3 regions of the Pseudomonas knackmussii B13 genome follow, and region 1 is predicted to be linked to each of the others. Evidence: riboswitches for the same ligand, from Rfam matches in the RefSeq annotation. Region 1 holds a riboswitch; each other region holds the start of a gene.

The links. Region 1 has a riboswitch for cobalamin ahead of cobG (precorrin-3B synthase). Riboswitches for the same ligand answer to the same signal wherever they lie in the genome.
Region 2: it holds a riboswitch for cobalamin, as region 1 does, so the genes downstream of both, PKB_RS04130 (TonB-dependent receptor domain-containing protein) here and cobG (precorrin-3B synthase) in region 1, are expected to answer to the same signal.
Region 3: it holds a riboswitch for cobalamin, as region 1 does, so the genes downstream of both, cobO (cob(I)yrinic acid a,c-diamide adenosyltransferase) here and cobG (precorrin-3B synthase) in region 1, are expected to answer to the same signal.

Annotation. Positions count from the first base shown of each region.
Region 1 covers NZ_HG322950.1:689,869-695,646, reverse strand. The annotation lists gene PKB_RS03265 (cobalt-precorrin-6A reductase) at 1-424, opposite strand, end outside; gene PKB_RS03260 (bifunctional cobalt-precorrin-7 (C(5))-methyltransferase/cobalt-precorrin-6B (C(15))-methyltransferase) at 421-1,623, opposite strand; cobalamin riboswitch at 1,692-1,867, shown strand; gene cobG (precorrin-3B synthase) at 1,957-3,291, shown strand; gene PKB_RS03250 (precorrin-8X methylmutase) at 3,284-3,910, shown strand; gene PKB_RS03245 (precorrin-2 C(20)-methyltransferase) at 3,907-4,650, shown strand; gene cobJ (precorrin-3B C(17)-methyltransferase) at 4,650-5,778, shown strand, end outside.
Region 2 covers NZ_HG322950.1:857,594-863,371, reverse strand. The annotation lists gene PKB_RS04145 (exodeoxyribonuclease VII small subunit) at 1-53, shown strand, start outside; gene ispA ((2E,6E)-farnesyl diphosphate synthase) at 50-937, shown strand; gene dxs (1-deoxy-D-xylulose-5-phosphate synthase) at 1,123-3,015, shown strand; cobalamin riboswitch at 3,052-3,250, shown strand; gene PKB_RS04130 (TonB-dependent receptor domain-containing protein) at 3,346-5,211, shown strand; gene PKB_RS04125 (HAD family hydrolase) at 5,571-5,778, opposite strand, start outside.
Region 3 covers NZ_HG322950.1:1,607,312-1,613,089, reverse strand. The annotation lists gene cbiB (adenosylcobinamide-phosphate synthase CbiB) at 1-505, opposite strand, end outside; gene bluB (5,6-dimethylbenzimidazole synthase) at 502-1,152, opposite strand; gene PKB_RS07740 (cobyrinic acid a,c-diamide synthase CobB) at 1,149-2,444, opposite strand; gene cobO (cob(I)yrinic acid a,c-diamide adenosyltransferase) at 2,444-3,055, opposite strand; cobalamin riboswitch at 3,311-3,532, opposite strand; gene PKB_RS07730 (ABC transporter permease) at 3,711-4,859, shown strand; gene PKB_RS07725 (ABC transporter ATP-binding protein) at 4,856-5,647, shown strand; gene PKB_RS07720 (MlaD family protein) at 5,647-5,778, shown strand, end outside.

The DNA.
Region 1 (5,778 bases):
CGTGCAGGTGCTCCAGCGGTTCGCGGCCCAGGGTGAACAGCGGACGGCGGAATGGCGCCGACGCCTCGATCAGCGCTGCCCAGTCGCGCACCTCGCGCCAGTCGTCGCCAGCACCAGCCTGCCAGCCCGGACGGCGCAGCGCCCAGCAGGGCACACCGGCCAGCTGCGCGGCGCGCGCGGCATTCGCGCTGATCTGCGCGGCGTAGGGATGGGTGGCATCGAGCAGCAGGTCATAGCCGTGTTCGACGATGAACTGCGCCAGCCCCTCGGCACCGCCGAAGCCGCCGACTCGCACCTGGCAGGCCAGGTCGTCCGGCACCTTGCCCAGTCCGGCGAGGCTGTACAGGTGTTGCGGGCCGAGGCGACGGGCAATGGACAGCGCCTCGCCTATGCCACCGAGCAGCAGGACGCGCTTGCCGCTCATGGCTTGCGCAGCGCCAGCAAGGTGATCGGCAGCGCCGCGCGCCAGGTGTCGAAGCTGCCCAGCGCTTGTGCCTGGGCCACTTGCAGACGGACCAGCTCGCCGCCATGGCGCTCGCGCCAGCTCACCAGCGTCGCTTCGCTCTGCAGGGTCACGGCGTTGGCCAGCAGGCGGCCGCCCGATTTCAGGTTGGCCCAGCAGCTTTCCAGCACGCCCGGCACGGTGACGCCGCCGCCGATGAAGATGGCGTCGGGCGCTTCCAGTCCGTCCAGCGCTTCGGGCGCGTGTCCGGCGACCAGTTGCAGGCCGGGAACGCCGAGAGCGTCGCGGTTATGCGCGATATGGCCCTGGCGCCCTGCATCGGCCTCGATAGCGATAGCGCGGCAACTGGGGTGCGCGCGCATCCACTCGATACCGATGGAGCCGCAACCGGCGCCGACGTCCCAGAGCAGTTCGCCCGGCTCCGGCGCCAGGCGCCCGAGGGTCACGGCGCGCACGTCGCGTTTGGTCAGTTGGCCGTCGTGGCGATAGGCGTCGTCCGGCAGGCCGGGCGTCAACGGCAGGCGCCGGGCATCGTCGCCGGCCATGCAGTCGATGGCGATGACATTGAGCGCAGCCGTCTCGTCGACCGCCCAATCGGCAGCCAAACCATCGATGCGCCGCTCGCGTTCGCCGCCCAGGTGCTCCAGCACACTCAGCCGGCTCGGCGCGAAACCGCGCTCACGCAGCAGCGCCGCAACCGCTGCCGGGCTGCGGCCGTCGTTGCTCAGCAGCAACAGGCGACGCCCCGCATGCAGGCGCGAATTGAGCGCCGCCAGCGGGCGACCGACCAGCGACAGCAGCTCGACCGCCTGCAGCGGCCAGCCCAGGCGCGCAGCGGCCAGGCTCACCGAGGACGGCGCCGGCAGCACCTGCATCTCCTCCACCGGCAACTGCCGCGCGAGGGTCGCGCCTATGCCGAAGAACATCGGGTCGCCGCTGGCCAGCACGCAGGTCGGCGTGCCGCGCCGCGCCAGCAGAGGCGCCAGGTCGAAGGGACTCGGCCAGGCCACGCGGCGGGCCTTCAGGCAGTGCGGCAAAAGGTCCAGCTGGCGCTCGCCGCCGAACACCACGCCGGCCGCCAGCAGCGCGCGGCGAGCGGCCTTGCCGAGGCCGGCATAGCCGTCCTCGCCGATGCCGACGATGGTCAGCCAGGCTGTCATGGAAACTCCTCGATCTCGCTGCCCACCGATCCGACGGGCAGGCTTTTCCAGCATTCGGACAAAGCGGGCATAATACGCGCTTCGTCGGTGCCCATCAGGGCCGAAGAGGGAACACGGGACCAACCGTGGCTGCCCCCGCAACTGTAAGCAGCGAGTCCGCGCGAATTGGCCACTGGGCAACCGGGAAGGCCGCGCTGGATGAGGACCTGCCAGCCAGGAGACCTGCCGACGAGACCAGTCGCACGTGCAGACATCGAGCGGGGTGTATCGGTGTTGTGAGGTCGCCCTCCGAGGCGATCCGCATGGTCACGGCGACCCAGCCCTGGTGACCCTGTGCAGCGCCCGTCCCCTGCCCCGTCCACTGCCATCCGCCCCTCGGCCTGCCCGGGGCTGCTGCGCATCGTCGCCTCGCGCGATGGCGGCATCTGCCGCATCAAGCTGCCCGGCGGGCGTCTCGACGCCGTCGCCGCGCGCGCCATAGCCGCTGCCGCCGAACGTCATGCCGATGGCGTGCTGGAAGCGACCAATCGAGCAAACCTGCAGATTCGTGGCGTGCATGCCGGCGCCGAAGCAGCGCTTTCCGCCGAGCTGCTCGACGCCGGGCTCGGCCCGCGCGTGGCCGCCGCCGATGACGTGCGCAACCTGCTGCTCAGCCCCGCCGCCGGCATCGATCCGGCCATGCAGCGGGACGTCACGCCGCTGGCCGACACCCTGCTCGCCCTGCTGCAAGACAATCCGCGCTTCCACACGCTGTCGGCCAAGTTCGCCATTCAACTGGACGGCGGCGAAGGCCTGGCGATGCTCGAACATCCCCACGATCTCTGGCTCTCGGCCATGGATGGCGGGCACTTCGCCTTCGGCCTGGCGGGTTGCCCGCCAATCCATGCAGACGATCAACCGGCCCTCGCCGCCGTTGCCACTGAGCAGGTGCCGGTGCTGGTCGAAGCGCTGCTGAATCTGTTCCTCGACCTGGCCGGCGAAGGCCAGGCGCGCATGCGCCAGCTCCTCGAAACGACACCGGCCGAACGCCTGCTGGAACAGCTCGACGTCCCGCTGCAACGCGATGCCTCTGTGGGTAACTGGCGGCGCCAGCCGGTGCAGCCCTTCGCCCAGCTCGGCGTTTGCCAGCAGCGCCAGCCAGGCTCGTGCAGCATCGGCGCCGGCTTCGTGCTCGGCCGCCTGGACAGCCGACTGCTGCGCGCGCTCGCCGACCTGTCGGAGTGCGAAGGCGACGGCACCTTGCGCCTCACCCCCTGGCAGGGCGTGCTGCTGCCGAACATTCCGAACGAGCGCGCCGATGCCGTGCTCGCCGCACTGGATGACCTGGGCCTGACCACTTCGGCCGAGCAGCCGCTGTCCCGGCTGATCGCCTGCAGCGGCTCGACCGGCTGCGCCCGTGGCCTGGCCGACACCAAGGGCGACGCCCTGCGCCTGGCCGAGCGCCTGCAGGAGCCGCTACCCGCTGGCGTGCACCTGTGCGGCTGCCCGCGCTCCTGCGCCGCCGCCCATGTCGCGCCCTTCACCCTGCTGGCCGTCGCCGACGGCCGCTACGACCTCTTCCGTCCCCCCCAACGCGTGGCCGGCTTCGGCCAGCCGCTGGCGCGCAACCTTTCCCTCGACGCCGCCGCCGACCGGCTGCGCGATCCCGGAGTGATTCCCGATGCTTGATTACATCCGCGATGGCCAGGCGATCTACCGCCAATCCTTCGCCACCATCCGTGCCGAGGCCGATCTCTCGGCCATCCCCGCCGACCTGGAAAAACTCGCCGTGCGGGTGATCCACGCCTGCGGCATGGTCGACGTGGTGCAGGAGCTGCGCTTCTCCCCCGGCGCCGGCACAGCCGGCCGCGAAGCCCTGGCGAAAGGCGCGCCGATCCTCTGCGATGCACGCATGGTCGCCGAAGGCATCACCCGCGCGCGCCTGCCGGCGGACAACCCGGTGATCTGCACGCTCAACGAATCCGACGTCCCGGCGCTGGCCCGCGAGCTGGGCAACACCCGCTCGGCGGTCGCCCTGGAGCACTGGCGCGAGCACCTGGAAGGCAGCGTGGTGGTGATCGGCAACGCGCCGACCGCCCTCTTCTACCTGCTGGAAATGCTCGATGCCGGCGCACCGAAACCCGCGCTGATCCTCGGCTTTCCGGTGGGCTTCGTCGGCGCCGCCGAATCCAAGGACCTGCTCGCCGCCGACAGCCGCGGCGTGCCCTACGTGATCGTCCGCGGCCGTCGCGGCGGCAGCGCCATGGCCGCCGCCGCGGTGAACGCCCTGGCCACGGAGGTGGAATGATGACTGGCCGCCTGCTCGGCCTCGGCGTCGGCCCCGGCGACCCCGAGCTGATCACCCTCAAGGCCCTGCGCCTGCTGCAATCCGCCCCCGTGGTCGCCTACTTCGTGGCCAAGGCCAAGCACCACGCGGGCCACGGCGGCAATGCCTTCGGCATCATCGAACAGCACCTGGGCGAGGCGCAGGAGCGTCTGCCGCTGGTGTACCCGGTGACCACCGAAAAGCTGGAGCCGCCGCTGACCTACGAAGGCGTGATCAGCGACTTCTACGACACCGCCGCCGAACAGGTCGCGCGCCATCTGGACGCCGGCCGCGACGTCGCGGTGATCTGCGAGGGCGATCCGTTCTTCTACGGCTCCTACATGTACCTGCACGACCGCCTGGCCGAGCGCTATCCGGCAGAAGTGGTGCCAGGCGTGTGCTCGATGCTGGGCAGCGCTGCGGTGCTCGGCGTGCCGCTGGTGTACCGCAACCAGAGCCTTTCGGTGCTCTCCGGCGTACTGCCGGAAGACGAGCTCAAGCAACGCCTCGCAACGGCAGACGCAGCGGTGGTGATGAAGCTTGGGCGCAACTTCGACAAGGTTCGCCGCGTGCTGCGCGAACTCGGCCGCGACGGCGGCGCCCATTACGTGGAGCGGGCGACCATGCGGGAACAACGCATCGTGCCGCTGGACGACGTCGACCCAATGGCCTCGCCGTACTTCTCCATGGTGGTGATCCCCGGCGAAAGGTGGCGCGGCTGATGAACGCCTCCCCCGCCATCATCATCCTCGGCGCCAGCGCCCTGGCCACCGCGAAACGCCTGCAGGCGCTTTATCCACAGGCGCGCATCCACGGCCTGCAGGGCCGCGTCGAAGGCGCCGACGAGCTTTACCAGGACTTCGGCGACACCCTGCGTGCGCTCTACCGCGGCAACACCCCGCTCATCGCCCTGTGCGCCGCCGGCATCGTCATCCGCAGCCTGGCGCCACTGCTGCAGGAGAAAGGCGCCGAGCCGCCGGTACTGGCCGTCGCCGAGGACGGCAGCGCCGTGGTGCCGCTGCTCGGTGGCCTGGCCGGGGTGAACCGCCTGGCGCGCGGGATCGCCGCCGCACTGGAAGTGGCTCCCGCCATCACCACCAGCGGCGAGCTGCGCTTCGGCACCTGCCTGCTGGAGCCGCCCGCCGGCTACGAACTGGCCGATATCGAACAGGGCAAGCGCTTCGTCGCCGACCTGCTCGGCGGCGAAAGCCTGCGCATCGAAGGTGAAGCGCCCTGGCTGGCCGAAGCGAAGTTGCCGCTGGCCGAGGATGCCCGGCGCAGTGTGCGGGTGACTTGCGAGGCACGCCCGGCGCAGCGGGACGAACTGCTGATCCATCCGCGCTGCGTGCTCGCTGAAATCGAAGCGCCCACCGGCAATCTGGAAACGCTTGTCCACAACGCCCTGGCCGCCGCGAATCTCGCCCCGGCCGCCCTCGCCGCCCTGCTCGCCCCGCGCGAGCACATGGCCGATGTGCGCCTCGGTGAGGTCGCCCGGGCGCTCGGTGTACCGCTGCGCTTCATCGCCGAAGACGTATTACCGCCCGTGCATTCGAGCCAGAACGGCATCCGCCTGCGCCTCGCCGATTCCCCAGAGCAGGCCGCTGTCATCGGTCGTCCGCGCGGTCGCCTCAGCGTGATCGGCCTCGGTCCCGGCGCCGCCGAGCACATGACCCCGGCCGTGCGCCGCGCGCTGGATGAAGCCGAAGACCTGCTCGGCTACGAGACCTACGTGAAGATGGCCGAGCCGCTGCGCCCGGAGCAGGTGCGCCATTGCACCGACAACCGCGAGGAAATGCAGCGCGCCCGCCACGCCTTCGAACTGGCGGCGAGCGGACGCAAGGTGGTGGTGA
Region 2 (5,778 bases), 170 kb from region 1:
GCGATGGCGAGCTGAGCGAGGCGCCCTTCGATTCGGCGGGCGACGAAGCATGATCAGCGAGTACCAGGCGCGCTGCCAGGCGCGTGTCGATGCCGCGCTCGACGCCCTTTTCGTTGCTCCCCGCCCCGAACTCACCCGCATCTACCAGGCCATGCGCTACAGCGTCGTGAATGGCGGCAAGCGCGTGCGCCCGCTGCTGGCCTATGCCGCCTGCGAGGCCCTGGGCGGTGACATCGCCCGTGCCGATGGCGCGGCTTGCGCGGTGGAGCTGATCCACGCCTATTCGCTGGTGCATGACGACCTGCCGGCGATGGACGACGACGACCTGCGCCGTGGCCAGCCGACCACGCACATCGCCTTCGACGAGGCCTGTGCGATCCTCGCTGGCGACGGCCTGCAGGCGCTGGCCTTCGAGGTGCTGGGCGATGCCGTGCGCAACCCGCAGGACGTCGATACGCGGCTGGCCATGGTCACCGCCCTGGCGCGTGCCGCCGGTTCTGCCGGGATGGTCGGCGGCCAGGCCATCGACCTCGAATCCGTGGGCCGCAAGATCGACCAGGCGGCGCTGGAGAACATGCACCGGCACAAGACCGGCGCGCTGATCGAAGCCAGCGTGCGCCTCGGCGCCCTGGCCAGCGGCAATGCCGATACCACCCGTCTGGATGCCCTCTCCCACTACGCCAAGGCCATCGGCCTGGCGTTCCAGGTGCAGGACGACATCCTCGACGTGGAGAGCGACACCGCCACCCTCGGCAAGACCCAGGGCAAGGACGAGGCGAACGACAAGCCTACCTACCCCGCGCTGCTCGGCCTCGACGCCGCCAAGGCCTATGCCCTGGGCCTGCGCGACCAGGCGCTGGCCGCGCTGGAAGGCTTCGACGCCAACGCCGAGCCACTGCGCCAGCTGGCCCGCTACATCGTCGAGCGACGCAGCTGATCGACGCACGGGGCAAGGACCGCCCCGTCAGATTCCCCTGCATCCCCCCTTCTCAGTAATTCCGCCTAGCCCATGCCGACGCTGCAGACCATCCGGTCTGCCCGTGAACGCGCCGCGCCTTGCTTGGGCCTGCCCGATGCATCGGGTAAACTTCCGCATCTTTGCCTCTTATAACGATCAGCCCGATGCCCACGACGTTCCACGAGATTCCCCGCGAGCGCCCCGCCACGCCCCTGCTGGACCGAGCCAGCACGCCGGTCGAGCTGCGCCGTCTCGGCGAGGCTGAGCTCGTCACCCTCGCTGACGAACTGCGCCAGTACCTGCTGTACACCGTCGGCCAGACCGGCGGGCACTTTGGCGCCGGCCTCGGTGTGGTCGAGCTGACCATCGCTCTGCACTACGTCTTCGACACCCCGGACGACCGCCTGGTGTGGGACGTGGGCCACCAGGCCTACCCGCACAAGATCCTCACCGGCCGCCGCGAGCGCATGGGCACGCTGCGCCAGAAGGACGGCCTGGCCGCCTTCCCGCGCCGCAGCGAGAGCGAGTACGACACCTTCGGCGTCGGGCATTCCAGTACCTCCATCAGCGCCGCGCTTGGCATGGCCATCGCCGCGCGCATGCAGGGTTCGGGGCGCAAGTCGGTGGCGGTGATCGGTGACGGCGCGCTGACCGCCGGCATGGCCTTCGAGGCGCTGAACCACGCGTCCGACGTGCAGGCCGACATGCTGGTGATCCTCAACGACAACGACATGTCGATCTCGCACAACGTCGGCGGCCTGTCGAACTACCTGGCGAAGATCCTCTCCAGCCGCACCTACAGCAGCATGCGCGAAGGCAGCAAGAAGGTGCTCTCGCGCCTGCCCGGCGCCTGGGAGATCGCCCGCCGCACCGAGGAATACGCCAAGGGCATGCTGGTCCCCGGCACCCTCTTCGAGGAGCTGGGCTGGAACTACATCGGCCCGATCGACGGCCACGACCTGCCGACCCTGGTCGCCACGCTGCGCAACATGCGCGACCTCAAGGGCCCGCAGTTCCTCCACGTGATCACCAAGAAGGGCAAGGGCTTCGGCCCGGCGGAACTGGACCCCATCGGCTACCACGCGATCACCAAGCTGGAGCCGGCCGGCGCCGCGCCGAAGAAGGCCGGCGGTCCGAAGTACTCGAACGTGTTCGGCCAGTGGCTGTGCGACATGGCGTCGCAGGACCCGCGCCTTGTCGGCATCACCCCGGCGATGAAGGAAGGCTCCGACCTGGTCGCCTTTGCCGAGCGCTTCCCGGACCGCTACTTCGACGTCGCCATCGCCGAGCAGCACGCCGTGACCCTGGCGGCCGGCATGGCCTGCGACGGCGTCAAGCCGGTGGTGGCGATCTACTCCACCTTCCTGCAGCGCGGTTATGACCAGCTGATCCACGACGTCGCAGTGCAGAACCTCGACGTGCTCTTCGCCATCGACCGCGCCGGCCTGGTCGGCGAAGACGGCCCGACCCACGCGGGCAGCTTCGACCTCTCCTACCTGCGCTGCATCCCCGGCATCCTGGTGATGACGCCCAGCGACGAAGACGAGCTGCGCAAGCTGCTGACCACCGGCTACCTGTTCGAAGGCCCGGCGGCAGTGCGCTACCCGCGCGGCAGCGGCCCGAACACCCCGATCGAACCGGCGCTGGAGCCGGTGGAAATCGGCAAGGGCGTGGTTCGCCGCCGCGGCAGCGCCGGCAAGGTCGCCATCCTCGCCTTCGGCGTGCAGCTGGCCGAAGCCCTGCAGGTGGCCGAGCGCTTCGACGCGACCGTGGTCGACATGCGCTTCGTCAAACCGCTCGACGAAGCCCTGGTGCGTGAGCTGGCCGACAGCCACGAGTTGCTGGTGACCATCGAGGAGAACGCCGTGATGGGTGGCGCCGGCGCCGCCGTCAGCGAGTTCCTCGCCCACGAGAACCGCCAGCAGCCGATCCTCCACCTGGGCCTGCCGGACTACTACGTGGAGCACGCCAAGCCGAGCCAGATGCTTGCCGAGTGCGGCCTCGACGCGGCCGGCATCGAGCGCGCCATCGCCGAGCGCCTGGCGCAGCTGGGCTGACCGCTAGGCGCATTGCTCCCCCTGAGCCTTGCAGCGACGGGCGCACCCTTATAAGGTGCGCCCGTTTTCGTTCGAGGTAACGGGAAGCAGGTGAAAGACCTGCGCTGCCCCCGCAACGGTAACCGACCGCAGGCCACGGCCTGCCGCGCTCCGATCCGCCACTGTGCGACACGCATGGGAAGGCCGCGAGCGTGCGTGTCGGCAGCCCGGAGACCGCCCTCGACGCGATCCGACTGGTGTTGCGGAGGGCCGCACCGTCAAGCACGGCCGCGAGCCGTCCTTGTCCGCCCTCCTCGAAAGTCGCCGACGTACTTTTGAGGATTCCAATCCATGAAGCTTTCCCGTCTCGCCTTGGCCGTCGCCGTACTGCCCGGGGCTTCCTTCGCCGCGACCGATGCCGAGCAGGCCTACAAGCTGCCGGACATGGTCATCACCTCGGCGCGCATGGCGCAGCCGCGCGACCAGGCCACCTCGGCCAACACCGTGTTCACCCGCGACGACATCGAGCGCCTGCAGGCCCGCAGCGTGCCTGAGCTGCTGCAGCGCGTGCCGGGCGTGCAGGTGAGCACTGCCGCCGGGCTGATCAGCTACTCGGTGCGCGGCAGCAACACCGCGCAGACCCTGGTGCTGGTCGACGGCCAGCGCATCGCCTCGGCGAGCAGCGGCATCGCCCGCCTGGACTACCTGAGCATCGACAACATCGAGCGCGTCGAAGTGACCCGCGGTCCGCGCTCCTCGCTGTACGGCGCCGACGCCATCGGCGGGGTGATCCAGATCTTCACCCGTCGCGGCGAAACCGGCCTGCACCCGGAAGTACGCCTGGCGGCGGGCAACCACGGCACCTTCGAGCGCAGCGCCTCGCTGGCCGGTGGCGACGAGCGCACCCGCTTCAACCTCGGCGCCAGCCTCGACGAAACCCAGGGCTGGGACATGACCCGCGACAACCGCGGCGCCGACAGCGACGACGACGGCCGGCGCAACAAGGCCGTGCACCTGAACCTCGACCACCAGTTGAACGACGACTGGAAGGCCGGTTTCAGCCTCAACGACCAGCGCGGCGACAGCGAATACGACGACGCCTACAGCTACGCGCCGGGCCTGCCTCACGACGAGTTCCGTGTCAGCAGCTACAGCGGCTACCTCGAAGGCCAGCTCACCGACATGTGGAGCAGCCGCGTCGAACTGGGCCGCAGCTACGACCGCAACAAGGCGGTCGGCGCCGCCGAGGACTGGAACAACGGCAGCCTGGAAACCACCCGCCACTCGGCGAGCTGGATCAACCGCCTGCAGCTGGACCCGCGCAACCAACTGGCCCTGGGCGCCGACTGGTACGAAGACCAGGTCGACGGCAGCACCACGTTCGCCGAGGACAGCCGCGAGAACCACGCCTTCTTCGCCCAGCACAGCTTCAAGGCCGACGCCTTCTCCACTGAGCTGGGCCTGCGCCACGACGACAACCAGCGCTACGGCACGCAGAACAGCTGGAACGGCGCCCTGACCCTGCCGGTGGGCGACAAGCAGAGCTGGATCGCCAGCTACGGCGAGGGCTTCCGCGCGCCGACCTTCAGCGACCTCTACTACCCCGGCGCCGGCAACCCGAACCTCAAGGCCGAGACCTCGAAGACCTACGAGCTGCAATGGCGCGGCGAGTTCGACGGCAACCACCTGGACGCCTCGATCTACCGCACCGAGGTCGACGACCTGATCGCCTGGGACAGCACCGCCAACCAGCCGGAGAACATCGCCAAGGCGCGCATCAACGGCTTCGAGGCGAACTGGGCGCGTGAGGTCTACGGCTGGCAAGCCAACCTCGGCGTAGCGGTGATCGACCCGCGTGACCGCGACACCGGCCACACCCTGCCGCGCCGCGCCCGCCGCACCCTGAGCCTGGACCTGGACCGCCAGTTCGGCGCCTTCGGCCTGGGCGGCAGCTGGCGCGCGCTGAGCAACAGCTATGCAGACGCTGCGAACAGCGAACAGCTCGGCGGCTACGGCGTGCTGGATGTGCGCGGCAGCTGGCTGTTCAGCGAAAGCATCCGCTGGGACCTGAAGGTGCAGAACCTGCTGGACCGCGACTACGCCCAGGCAACCTACCAACGGCCAACCGACCCGGCAGGCTTCCCCACCGAAACCTTCGCCTACCGCGAAGCCGGCCGCACCGCGCTGCTGGCGCTGACCTGGACGCCGGAGCTGTAAGTCGACAGCGGCGGATAGCCCGTAGGGTCATTCGCCCTACGGGAGCATCCGGTTGCGTAGGGTGCATAACCACAAGTTGGTTATGCACCAGCACGATTGCTCTTCGCAGGAGCGAGCTTGCTCGCGACCCCATCGCCAACGGCGGATAACCCAAAGGGTTATTCGCCCTACGGAAACCCACGGATTCGTAGGGTGCATAACCACGAGGTGGTTATGCACCGGCACGATTGCTCTTCGTAGGAGCGAGCTTGCTCGCGAACCCATCGCCAACGGCGGATAACCCAAAGGGTTATTCGCCCTACAGGAGTATTCGGTTGCGTAGGGTGCATAACCACTAGGTGGTTATGCGCATTCTGGTGTTACGCCAGAACGCCGGCCAACCGCCCCAGCGCCGTGCAATCGGCGGCGTGCCAGTCGGTCAGCTCCGGCCAGGGGTTGTCCGGCAGGTTCACCAGCGCCGTGTGGCTGCCCGCCGCGCGGCCGCATTCCAGGTCGAAGCGGTAGTCGCCGATCATCAGCATCTCGCGGGGCTGTACCTGCCAGCGTTCGGCCAGGTGCAGCAGCCCA
Region 3 (5,778 bases), 920 kb from region 1:
CACCGGCCACCGCGAACCAGAACAGCGCAGCGAAGACCGCATCGCTGCCGTTCTCCAGCACGGACTCGGTCGCTGCCTTGGCCACCGCGCTGGCATCCAACTCGGCGGTTTCGCGGCTGACCATATAGCCCACACGCAGGCGCGCCTCGGGCAGATCGCCCTGGCGCAGCGCCCGTGCCACCGGCTCGGCGTGCTCGCCCAGGCTGCGCAGGCCGATGGCGGCATACAAGGCAACGGCCTCGACCAGCCAGCCGAGGTGCGGAATGAAGGTGAGCATCCAGACGATCAGCGTCAGAGGCAGCACGGCAAGCGCCCAGGCGGTGACGCCATGGCTGCGCCAGCCAAGGCCGGGCGCGTCTGCTGCGAGCCCATCGCGCGGGCCGTTGAAACGGCGTTCCAGGCGATTGGCGAAACGACCGAAGGCGACCAGCGGGTGCCAGCGCTTCGGCTCGCCCAGCAGGCTGTCCAGGGACACGCCCAATACGCTCAAAAGGGCCAGGCTCATGGGTGTTCTCCCCAGTGGTTCTCGTACAACAAATCCGCCAGCGGGCGCGGCTGGCGCCAGCCTTCCAGGGCGAGCATCGGCGCCGGGTAGAACTCGCGTACCGGCCCCAGGCAAAGCACCGCAACCGCCTCGCTGCCTTCCGGCAGACCGAGCAGTTCGCCCAAAGCGGCGGGATCGAACAACGACACCCAGCCCATCCCCAGCCCTTCGGCGCGCGCCGCCAGCCAGAGGTTCTGGATGGCACAGGACAGCGAGGCCAGGTCCATCTGCGGCAGGGTGCGGCGGCCGAAGACATGGGCCTCGCGGCCATCCATCAGCGCCGCCACCAGCAGTTCGGCGCAGTCGCGGACGCCCTCGACCTTGAGCTTCATGAAGTCGTCGGAACGCTCGCCCAGCGCTTCGGCAGTCTTCACCCGCTCCTCCTCCACCAGGCCATGAATGGCCTCGCGCAGCTCGGGACGGGGGATGCGAATGAAGCGCCAGGGTTGCATCAGGCCGACGCTCGGCGCCTGGTGCGCCGCTTCGAGCAGGCGCGCCAGCAATTCGGGCGCGACCTCGCCACCGCTGAAGTGACGCATGTCGCGGCGCTCGGCGATGGTCCGGTAGAGGGCGGCGCGCTCTTCGGCGCTGTAGGCGTGTTCGCTCATGGGCGGAAGATCGCGGCGGCCGCCGCCGGGTTGGACGGCAGGTAGAAGTGGATGTACGAAGCGGTCAGCCGGCCCAGGCGGAACACCGCCTCGGCCACCGGCTTGGCGTTCGGGCAAGTGCCGCGCAAGGCAGGCTCCACCTCGGTATCCAGCAGCGAATGGTGGAAGGTGTGACCGCGCAGCGGCCCCTCCGGCAGTTCGACTTCCTGCAACGCCAGGGCGGCCAGCCTTTTTTGCAGCGTGGCGCGACCGGGCAGCAGGCCGAGCAACTGGCCGCACAGGCCATTGGCATCGGTCAGGTGGTCGAGCAGGTAGAGCATGCCGCCGCACTCGGCGAGCAAGGGCTTGCCGTCGGTGTGATGGGCGCGGATGGCCTGGGCCATGGCACGGTTGTTCTCCAGCTGCGGCAGGTGCAGCTCGGGGTAGCCACCGGGCAGGTAGAGGCTGTCCACCTCCGGCAGATGTTCATCGTGCAACGGCGAGAAGAACTCCAGCTCGGCACCCAGCTCGCGCAACAGGTCGAGGTTGGCCTGGTAGAGGAAGGCGAAGGCCGAGTCGCGCGCGACGCCAATGCGCACGCCAGCCAGCGGCTGCGACAGACCGGGCTCATCCGGCGCGGCGAAGGCCACCGGCGGTGGCAGGTCTACCGCGCTGCTGGCGGCCAGCGCATCGGCGGCGGCGTCCAGGCGTGCGTCGAGGTCTGCCAGCTCGTCAGCCTGCACCAGGCCGAGGTGGCGGCTGGGCAATTCCAGATCGGCACTGCGCGGCAGCGCGCCGTACCAGCGAATCCAATCCGGCAGGCTTTCGCGCAGCAGGTCGCTGTGGCGCTGGCTGCCGACACGGTTGCCGAGCACGCCGGAGAACGGCAGGCCCGGCTGGTAGGTGGCGAGGCCCACGGCGAGGGCGCCGAAGGTCTGCGCCATGGCCTGGCCATTGATCACACCGAGCACCGGCACATCGAAGGTGCGCGCGAGGTCAGCGGCGGACGGCGTGCCGTCGAACAGGCCCATCACCCCCTCGATGAGGATCAGGTCGGCCTCTCCCGCCGCTTCCCAGAGCAGCCGTCGGCTCTGCGCCTCGCCAACCATCCACAGATCGAGCTGGTAGACCTGCGCACCACTGGCGCGGGCGAGGATCATCGGGTCGAGGAAGTCCGGGCCGACCTTGAACACCCGCACCTTGCGCCCCTGGCGCGCGTGCAGGCGGGCCAGGGCGGCGGTGACGGTGGTCTTGCCCTGCCCGGAGGCCGGCGCAGCGATCAGCAGCGCCGGGCACTGGCGCGCCTGCGGCATCAGAACTCCACCCCTTTCTGCGCCTTGATCCCGGCCTTGAAGGCGTGCTTGACCAGGCCCATCTCGGTGACGGTGTCGGCGGCCTCGATCATCCCCGGCTGCGCGGCGCGGCCGGTGACGATCACATGCTGGTGCGCGGGGCGCGCGGCGATATCCGCGAGCACCGTCTCCAACTCCAGGTAGCCGTGCTTGAGGGCGATGTTCAGTTCGTCGAAGACGATCAGACCTACGGCCGGGTCGGCCAGCAGTTCGCGCGCAACATCCCAGGCCTGCCGGGCCTTCTCGATGTCGCGCTGGCGGTCCTGGGTTTCCCAGGTGAAGCCCTCGCCCATCACGTGATAGCGCACCTGCTCGGGGAAGCGACGGAAGAAGGCTTCTTCACCGGTAGTGGCGGCGCCCTTGATGAACTGCACCACGCCAGCCTGCATACCGTGGCCGAGGGCGCGGGCGAGCATGCCGAAGGCCGAGCTGCTCTTGCCCTTGCCGTTGCCGGTGAGCACCAGCAGCACGCCGCGCTCGTCCTGCGCCTGGGCGATCATTTCGTCGATCACCGCTTTCTTGCGCTGCATGCGTGCGCGGTGGCGCTCGTCCTTTTCCACGGATTCGCTCATCGGGGATTCTCCTGGCCACGGGCGGCCGTGCTCGCGACGCTCGTGCGCCGGGGCTGAAGGGGCGGGATGAAGGACGCGGCGGCAATGACCGCAGGATGACGACGGACGACAGCCGCGCGGCCTGGGGCCGTGGCTGCAAGAGAAATGCTCATCTGCCTGATCGCTCCACCGCTCTCACCCGCGCGGTACAAAACCTTGAGGACGTCGGGGCGGTCGGATCGCGGTCAGGAAGGCACGCGGCCGACGGCTTCCTGCACGTCGTCTGCGCTACGGGCCGGTCTCCGGGCTCGCGAGTGGAGGTCCGTATGGACTTCCCCGATCGCGCCTTCCCATGCCGGAGCACAGTGGCCATTGCGATCGTCTGACTCGCCTACCGTTGCGGGGGCAGCGCCGGAATGACCGATTCGAGTCGGTGTCACCGGCTTCCCTGTTTCACCTTCAGACGGATCTGAAGGCACCTGTAGCAGGCGCGCAGCTTAGAGGCTGGCGGGGTGGCCGGTCAATCGACGCCAGCCAGGCCTTCGAGAGCGGCGGCCGACGGCGCCCGCGCTGCCGGACGGATTGCAGCTGGAAGGATGTCCATCGCCGCACGGCTCATTTGTCTTGCGCCTTGCGTGCAATGAAGGCGGCGGTTATCTCCGCTAGACTCGCCGGCATGACCGAAACCACTCAGACCAGCCAGCTGCGCCTGGACACCTCCGCCTCCCCGCCCCTGCTGCGCATCAGCGGCGACTGGACACTCGCCCACTTCGCCGACCTGCAGAAGCAGATAGCCGGCCTCGACGCCCAGCACCGCCAAGCCGCGCATTGCGATCTCGACGGCCTCGGCGCGCTCGACACCGCCGGCGCCAGTCTGCTCGCCGACCTGCTGGGCAGCACCGGCCTGCAACACCTGGACGAACTGGCCGCCAACGTGCCGGCCGAGCGCCGCGCCCTGCTCCGCGCGGTCGGCACCTCCATCGGGCAATGCCGGCTGGAAGAGCGCACGCCGCCCCCGGGCAACGCCCTGATCGATCTGCTGGAACGCATCGGCCGCGCCATGCTCGCCTTCCGCAGCGACCTGGTCGGCGTGCTCGGCTTCATCGGTCTCACCCTCGAGAGCCTGCTGCGCTGCATGCTCAACCCGCGCCGCTGGCGCCCCACCTCCCTGGCCGCGCACATGGAGCAGACTGGCCTGGACGCGGTGCCGATCGTGGCGCTGCTGACCTTCATGGTCGGCGCCGTGGTGGCCTTCCTCGGCGCCACGGTGCTGAACAAGTTCGGCGCGGCCATCTACACCGTCGACCTGGTCGGCTTCTCCTTCCTGCGCGAATTCGGCGTGCTGCTCACCGCCATCCTGCTCGCAGGGCGCACCGCCAGCGCCTTCACCGCGCAGATCGGCTCGATGAAGTCGAACCAGGAAATCGACGCCATCCGCGCCCTCGGCCTCGACCCCATGGAGCTGCTGGTGCTGCCACGGGTGCTCGCCCTGCTGCTGGTGCTGCCCATGCTGACTTTCCTCGCCATGCTCGCCGGCATCGCCGGCGGCGGCGTGGTCTGCGCGCTGGCCCTGGACATTTCGCCGCGGCTGTTCATCGTCACCCTGCAGAACGACATATCCTTGCAGCACTTCCTGGTCGGCATGGTCAAGGCGCCGATCTTCGCCTTCCTGATCGCCGTGATCGGCTGCCTGGAAGGCTTCCGCGTCAGCGGCAGCGCGCAATCGGTGGGCGAGCACACCACCTCGGCGGTGGTGCAGTCGATCTTCGTGGTGATCCTGCTCGACGCGGTGGCCGCGCTGTTCTTCATGGAGATGGGCTGGTGAACACGGACGAACCCATCATCCAGGTCCGCGACCTGTGCAACCGCTTCGGCGACCACGCAGTGCACGAGCACCTCGACCTCGACGTGCGCCGTGGCGAGATCCTCGGCGTGGTCGGCGGCTCGGGCACCGGCAAGTCTGTTCTGCTGCGCAGCATCGTCGGCCTGCGCCGGCCACAGGAGGGCGAGGTGCGGGTGTTCGGCCAGAACCTGCTGGCGCTTTCCGCCGAACAGCGCTCGCCGCTGGAGCGGCGCTTCGGCGTGCTGTTCCAGAACGGCGCGCTGTTCTCCTCGCTGACCGTCGCGGAGAACGTCTGCCTGCCGCTGATCGAGCACGCCGGCCTGTCGCGCGAGGCCGCGCAGTACCTGGCCAAGGTGAAGATTTCCCTCGCGGGTCTGCCGCCGGATGCCGGCGACAAGTATCCGGCCGAGCTGTCCGGCGGCATGGTCAAGCGCGCCGCCCTTGCCCGCGCCCTGGCGCTGGACCCGGACATCCTGTTCCTCGATGAACCCACCGCCGGCCTCGACCCGATAGGCGCGGCGGCCTTCGACCAACTGATCCTGACCCTGCGCGACGCCTTCGGCCTCAGTGTGTTCCTGGTCACCCACGACCTCGACACCCTCTACACCATCTGCGACCGGGTCGCGGTGCTGTCGCAGAAGCGAGTGCTGGTGATCGGCACCCTGGACGAGGTGGCAGCCACCGACGATGCCTGGATCCAGGACTATTTCCATGGCCCGCGTGGCCGCGCTGCGCAGCAGGCGACGCAGCGCCTTACGGAGGAAAACTAATGGAAACCCGCGCCCATCACGTGCTGATCGGCCTGTTCACCGTGCTGGTGGCGGCCGGCGGGCTGCTCTTCGGCCTGTGGCTGGCCAAGTCCAGCAGCGACCAGGCCTACAACTTCTACGACGTGATCTTC